Regions from separate parts of the Acetobacter oryzifermentans genome, predicted to be linked through region 1. Evidence: riboswitches for the same ligand, from Rfam matches in the RefSeq annotation. Region 1 holds a riboswitch; each other region holds the start of a gene.
What was found. Region 1 has a riboswitch for cobalamin ahead of WG31_RS11305 (DUF2147 domain-containing protein). Riboswitches for the same ligand answer to the same signal wherever they lie in the genome.
Positions count from the first base shown of each region.

Region 2: linked by a shared signal. The riboswitch ahead of WG31_RS02585 (TonB-dependent receptor plug domain-containing protein) and the one ahead of WG31_RS11305 (DUF2147 domain-containing protein) in region 1 are both predicted to bind cobalamin.
Region 3: linked by a shared signal. The riboswitch ahead of WG31_RS12535 (carbohydrate porin) and the one ahead of WG31_RS11305 (DUF2147 domain-containing protein) in region 1 are both predicted to bind cobalamin.

Region 1 covers NZ_CP011120.1:2,388,524-2,390,792, forward strand. The annotation lists gene WG31_RS11300 (carbohydrate porin) at 1-974, shown strand, start outside; cobalamin riboswitch at 1,052-1,291, shown strand; gene WG31_RS11305 (DUF2147 domain-containing protein) at 1,333-1,797, shown strand; gene WG31_RS11310 (sorbitol dehydrogenase family protein) at 1,911-2,269, shown strand, end outside.
Region 2 covers NZ_CP011120.1:527,024-529,292, reverse strand. The annotation lists gene WG31_RS02585 (TonB-dependent receptor plug domain-containing protein) at 1-1,272, opposite strand, end outside; cobalamin riboswitch at 1,409-1,643, opposite strand; gene WG31_RS02580 (Na+/H+ antiporter) at 1,696-2,269, opposite strand, start outside.
Region 3 covers NZ_CP011120.1:2,654,575-2,656,843, forward strand. The annotation lists gene WG31_RS12535 (carbohydrate porin) at 1-920, opposite strand, end outside; cobalamin riboswitch at 1,040-1,259, opposite strand; gene WG31_RS12540 (LysR substrate-binding domain-containing protein) at 1,377-2,269, shown strand, end outside.

The sequences.
Region 1 (2,269 bases):
TTGGGGAAAGAAATGTACTTCTTACAGAAGTATGGAGTATTCACGGCCCCGCAGCGGCCCGCCTTGCCGATCTGTATCTCGAAAAATCTTTTCTTCACAACCGTATCAATATCAATGTCGGACGCATTTCACTTACACATACCTATTCTACTTCTATTTTACTGTGCACATTCATGACCATGTGCTCTGCACCCATGGCTATACGAGAACCGGCAGGTTGGAGCGTTTACCCCAAAACATCATGGGGAGGCACAGTGCGCTTTCGGCCAACGCATGATCTTATCCTGCGCACTGGTATTTATCGCATAGGCCCCAAAGCACGTGACAATACAGGTTGGGCATGGGGCGATGAGCCTTATACAGGTATTCAAACTCCCATTGAGTTAACGTGGGAACCGTTTTTTGGCACGCGCAAGCTTCCGGGCCATTACAAAATCGGTTTTGGGCATGACACGTCTCCTTACCCCGATATGGTTGGCACCATTCCCGCTGCTTTTGCGGGCTCTGTGCATCCGCACAAACTCAAACCGCGTGATACATTTTATATAGAGGCAGACCAGATGGTGTATCGCAGCCATGGCGAACATCAGATGGCTGGCGGATATGTGCTAGCTGGCTTCATTCATAACACGCCAAGTAACTCCACATTCTCAAACGAGTTCTACGCAGGGGCTTCCCTTTTGGGTATTATCCCCCACCGGCCTTTGGATCGTCTGGGCGTCATGTATTCCTATTACCAACTCAGCCCACGCTTGGCCTATGGGCAACGTATGCAGGAAGCTGCGGGCGTTCCCCTTGGCCCCTATATCAATGGGCCACAAACACATTCTGCAATTCTGGAAGCATATTACGGCATTCCTGTCACACCGGGCTTGGTTATTACATCCGAGTTTGAGTACATGATGCGCCCCGGAGAAACCTCGGTTATTCCCAATGCTATTCTGGCAGGGCTTAAGGTTATTGCTGCCCTGTAAGGCAAAGCGAGGCGCAAAAACATCTCACCTGCCCTGCTTTTCTCATACTGGCACCAAACCTGCTTATTGCTAGAATATATATTCGAACAGATGGATGGTGCTGCGCAAGCGGCTTGAAAGGGAATGCCGTGTACGGATTTCTGCCTTAAATTGAAGCAGAATCTTTATAGTCGGCAGCTGCTCCCGCAACTGTAAGGGGAGGTTTGACCTGCTGCCGGTCACGGCTAGCCACTGGCCGATAAACACGGCTGGGAAGGTAAAAGGTCTAACATACCATATCCCCAAGCCAGGAGACCTGCCTCCATCAGGCACATCATACCGGGCGGGATGAACCGGCAGCGGCAAAACAGGCAGTAACATGCATAAACATGCCTTTAGCTCATTTTTAACAGCACTGCTTCTTGCTTGGAGCAATATACCCTCCAACGCTCATGCAGAAAGCGCCTCTACACCAGCCATAACCGGACAATGGATTACGGAAGACGGTAAAGGCGTATTCAATATCCACACCTGTGGCGATAAAATGTGTGGGAACCTTGTAGGGTTAAACCTAACGCAAGATGAAGAAGCTTCTGGCCGTAGAAAAACAGAATGTAACCTTCAGATGCTCAAAGGCTTCCATCCCATGGAAGACCGGCATGACCACTGGAAAGGTCATATCTTTGATCCTCAGAGCAAAAATACTTACGATGCTATTATATGGATAGCGGATGATGGTGCCCTGAAACTGCATGGTTTTTTAGGTTTGGAGCTCTTTGGTAGAACAGATACCTGGCAGCCGTTTCATGGCCGTATAGGCAACAACTGCCACATTAACCCCTAAGCATACCTGCTTCAACGAAGCATGAAATAACCTATTATTCCATTACAACAGCTTGCAAGCTCAGGCCGTCCCTATAAAACTACCCGTAATTTTGAACTCGATATTTCTCCGCAATGTTTCATTCTGACAAGGCGGAGCCCGGTTTTGTAGGGAGAATCCGAAGAATGAGACAAACGCACGAGGGGCAGCCTGTGGCGGAGTGGTGTTCATCTCCTAACGCCATGCGCCTGAATAAACTGTTGCGCATGTCCCGTCGGGATGTGCTTTTAGGTGGTATTGGTCTTTCTGTTGCAGGCACAACAGGTGCGGCGCTTGCTAATACCGCGCCTACTACACCAAACACTGAAGACCTCTCTCGCTTTATGCAGATATCCCAGCGACTGACAGATAGAGATACGCTAAACCCCCAGATTGGTGCGGCCCTATATGCCAATATCGTGCATGCCAATGCCGATCGACAGGATAAACTTAA
Region 2 (2,269 bases), 940 kb from region 1:
GTTGGAATTAAACGTATCATGAAAATGCTCTGCCCCCACAAGCAGGGATCCGTATTTATCCAGATTGACGGTGCCGTGCCAGTCTATCTTGATACGGCTGGTGCGGTAATATGTGGGATCATACTGCAAGGCATCGCCTTCCAGCGTGGTGCCGGTTTCTGTCCAGCTTCTGCGGCCTGTCATATACCCCAGACCAATGACCTGATCGAACCTGCCACCAAATGAGGACAAATGCGCAGTGCCCCGCACAATGGCCTGATTTTGCGTGGTATGTTCACGCTCGCTGCTGACATCACCGTAATATCCCAAGCGGCTGTAATATTCATCTTCCATATTATAGCTGCTGTAGGTGTGCAGATTGCTCTGGATCAGCCGGGCCGTTAACCCCAGATCAAAATTATGCGTCACATCATAGCCAAGGCGAATATTGGCGGAGCGGTTATCGTTTCTATCCCCCCGGTGGCGCTGCTCCTTATCTGCGCCAAAATAGCGCCCGATATAACGCGGGATTTCATGAAAGCCATCCTGTCGGTAATGAGAAAGCTCCACATTGTAATGGAACTTTCCCTTACTGCCGCGCGCGCCCATAACCTGATTAAACGTGCCGTAAGATCCACCTTCTACCCGCACAAAAGGGGTGAACCTGCCCTGCCCTTGCGCGGTGGTTATATCAATCACCCCGGCCATGGCATCCGCCCCGTACAGGCCACTTTGCGGCCCGCGCAAAATTTCTATGCGGCCCATGCCATCAGTTACAAACTGCGCGGCATCAAACGCACCAGAAGTGGAGCTGCCATCGTTAATATCCATGCCATCCAGCCGCACTTTTACCTCGTTGGCATTGTTACCACGCATAAAAATAGAGGTGGTGCCCCCAAAACCGCCCGAACGCACCACATTCAGCCCCGGTTGGCGGGCCAGAATATCTGTTAACGTGCGGCGCTGCTGGGTGAGTATCTGCTTTTCTGTCACGATCGTCATGGCCGTGCCAATTTCATCCGCCCGCATGGGCCGCCGTGCGGCACTAACCGTAATGTAATCCGGGTACGCCTGTGCGCTGCGCGCTTGCACAGCTTGCGTGCCCTCCACCCCGGCCAAAACAGGCGCATTTTGTGGCGCCGGAACGGTGGTAGCTGGTGTTGCTGCCGCCTTGGTGGCAACAGTATTTTTGCCCGTTGATGTGGCGGGGGTTGGGGCATCTGCCGCCCAAACGGCGGTGGTTTCTACCAGCAGCAAAGATGAGCCGGTAAGCAAAAGGGTTTTAAGGCGCATGGCTTTAGGCAATCTCGCGGTTTAACAGCGTTGCCACGAGACCTGGCCCGGCTTTTTCCACCACAGGGGCGCAAACCACCCCATAGGCTAACCGCTCGCCCAACCTGCCAGCACACCCCGGCTGACATGCCCCGTCTGCAACTGTGTGCTGATGGCAGGTCTCCTGGCTTGCGGTTTTTTCGGTTGTGGCACCCCTTCCCGGAAAGGTTTGTTCCAGTGGGCCAGCGCGTAAGGCGCTGTGCGTGCACATCCATGCCGCTTACAGTTGCGGGGACAGCCCGGGAATATCGCAAAACCATTGCAGGCAACGGCGCGGGCACCCGGTTCCCTTTTCATTCCCCTAAGGGGAAACCATCATGCGGTGTGGTTTACAGGCTGGGGGTGGCTTGTCAACAAAAGCACGCCACGTTTGGCAGGCGGGCTTTAGGCCTCCCGCGGGAGGCGCTGAGACTGCGAGCGGATCACCTGCTCCTCATAATCCAGTTCCTGCTGGAGCTTCCATTCTGTTTGGTCATTGATCTCTCTGCGCGATGTCATATCTCGCATGGCCTGCCGTTCTGCCCGCAGCAATTGCAGGCGCAGGGCCAGATCCATACGCGCATGGCGCAATGCCCGGTTACGATCCAGCGGCGTAATGCGCGGCGTTTCATCCTCCTCTTCCAACCGGCTGTGATACAGTTGGTAGAGGCGGTCTATCACCTCCTGCCGCAGGGCTTCATCTGCGGCACTTTGCCCCTCCGGCTTAGCCAGTGCTGTACCCTTTGGGGTGGGCGCAGGCGGCTGCGTGCGCGCTTTTGTAAGCACTGCAAGGGCTGCGCGTATCAGTTTTTGGCGGGCCATGTTTTCTTCCTGCGCATTCTTATCCACCGTTTCGTGCGGCAAAAAACGCAGGCACAGAGGAATGAACACACTGGCAGCCAGCAGGGAAAGCACAATTACACCTGTAGCCGCCACCACCACGGCATCGCGCATGGGAAAGGCATCTGTGCCATCCGCT
Region 3 (2,269 bases), 270 kb from region 1:
TCATGGGTATTCTGGTTGGTGGGGTCTGCGCTGTTGCCCCCGTTTTGAATACCAAAGGAGTTGTTGCGGTTGCCCGGCGGGTTATCATCCGCTGCGGCAAACATGAAGGTGAACTTATCTGTTGGACGGTAACGGATACGGATGGCGGGGGAAGAGAGCGGCCAGGATGGCCCACCCGCATACAGGTTGACCGATGGCGCCATGGGCCAGCCGAAGTTGGAGTTCAGATACAACGCCCCGTAATCACTGATCAGGAACTCGGTATCCAGATCCTGCTGCCCGATCTTGACGTCCAGCTTGCCATCCAGAAAAGACTGTTGGTACCACAGCTCGAACAGACGGGTGGAACGATCGGCCTCAAACCCGCTGACGGGGTTGAAGTTGGCCAGATGATCCTGTGAGATAGAGCGCCCACGCAACTGAAGGGCGCTGACATTGAACGTGCCACCCTTCAGGCCGATCAGCTTTTCCAGATCCACTGTCAGGGTAGGCATGGTTACCCCATCATAGGCAGGGCCGGTGCCTGATCCACTGGCGCCATCAGCCCCCGAGGCCGAGCCCCCCGTGGCGTTGCCCCACAGCTCATCTATTTCCTGAATGTCAAAGCTGATACCGTGTTTGGCCATCCAGTCACGCGCGCCCCACATGTTGCCCAGCAGGTGGTCGCTCATGTCGGGTGTGTCATCGCCCTTTTTCTCGGCAGCCGCATCTTCGGATGCGCGTTGGGAATCCCGCACCGTGGCCGGGTCAATCTGTTCAATCAAAGGCCCAGAATTGCCTAACCGACGACGATCCTGCTCAATCTGCGTCTCCTCACCATGCGCTAAGACGGGCAAGTTGCCCAACACACCTCCGGCCAGAAGCAAGCAATGCAGAGAATACGGAAATTTCTTCCAAGTTCTGTTTGTAAAGATAGGCATTGTTACGCTTCACCGTGCAGCGTGAAGGCAAAACAACAGGAAGAATTAACGGAAAAACCTGCCAAAGGCAGAGGAGTAAGCATAGTACACTATCCACCTCCGATTCCCTCGCCCGGCGGTTAAACAAGACAACAACGGCAGGTCTCCTGACTTGCGGGTCATCGCACGTTACTCAGCCTTCCCGATGCTGCCATCAGTGGCTGCCACTTTAAAGCGACCAAGGAGTAATATGCTCTCCGCCTACAGTTGCGAGGGCAGTTGCCGACTTGGTTCTGATACAGAACCTCCGGCATTCCCTTTCAAACCCGCTTGCGCGGGACCGTTGCAAGATGGCGCAACCCTTACCTTATTTTTGCCTCACATTTCAATCTTTGCCTGAATTGCATGGATAACTCTTGCCAGCAGCCGCATTTTAACCCACCAGTTCCTCCACACTTCACCCCTGACTGGCGGCTTATGGACCAACGATACCGCATTCCACCTCTTGCCATGCTCAACGCCTTTACGGCGTTTGCACGCACAGGCGGAATTAGACGCGCCGCAGCAGAGCTGCGTGTGGATCACGCAGCCATCAGCCGCCATATTCGAGATCTGGAAAATATTCTGGGCACCCCTTTGCGGGATAAGGAAACAGGCACCCTTACATTAGCAGGCCACACCTATTATTCCCGCATAACCCCACTATTAGAAGAACTGGCCACAGCTACGGCAGATATTCGTAACCATACGCCGCCCCTTACCATTACCTGTGCGCATGGTTTTGCTTACCATTGGCTGCTACCACGGCTTTCCACTTTTCGGCGCGCACATCCTCAACTAGAAATTATGCTGCGCCCGGTAGATGCCAACACGGCGTTCCATGTTACCGGCGTGGAAACAGATAATCATGCTCATATCGGCTATGTGCGAGATGATGCGCCGTTAGCAGAACCCCGCAACACACGCAGCATGATTATTGCCCGGCCTGATGTTTTTCCGGTAGCTGCCCCCCTCTGCCTGACAGAACTGGGAGGACAGCCCCGCACAACAGCAGATTTACTCCGCGCACCCTTGTTGCAAGAAGAAGATGAAGCCGAATGGAAACTTTGGTTTCATGCGCAGAATGTTGCCTGCACAAAACTGCCTGCCGCAACGCGCCTTTGGCAGGCCCACATCACACTGGCTGCTGCCCGCGCGGGAGAAGGAATTGCTTTGGGCAATATTTTCCTGCTGGGGAATGATCTTGAAACAGGCCATCTGGTGCGGGTGCAACCAACGCAAACCCCACTGCGAGAAGTAGCTTTGGGGGCTTATCTTCTGCGCGCGTCCACAGCCACGTGGGAGAAAAAATCCCTCATCACATTCCGAAA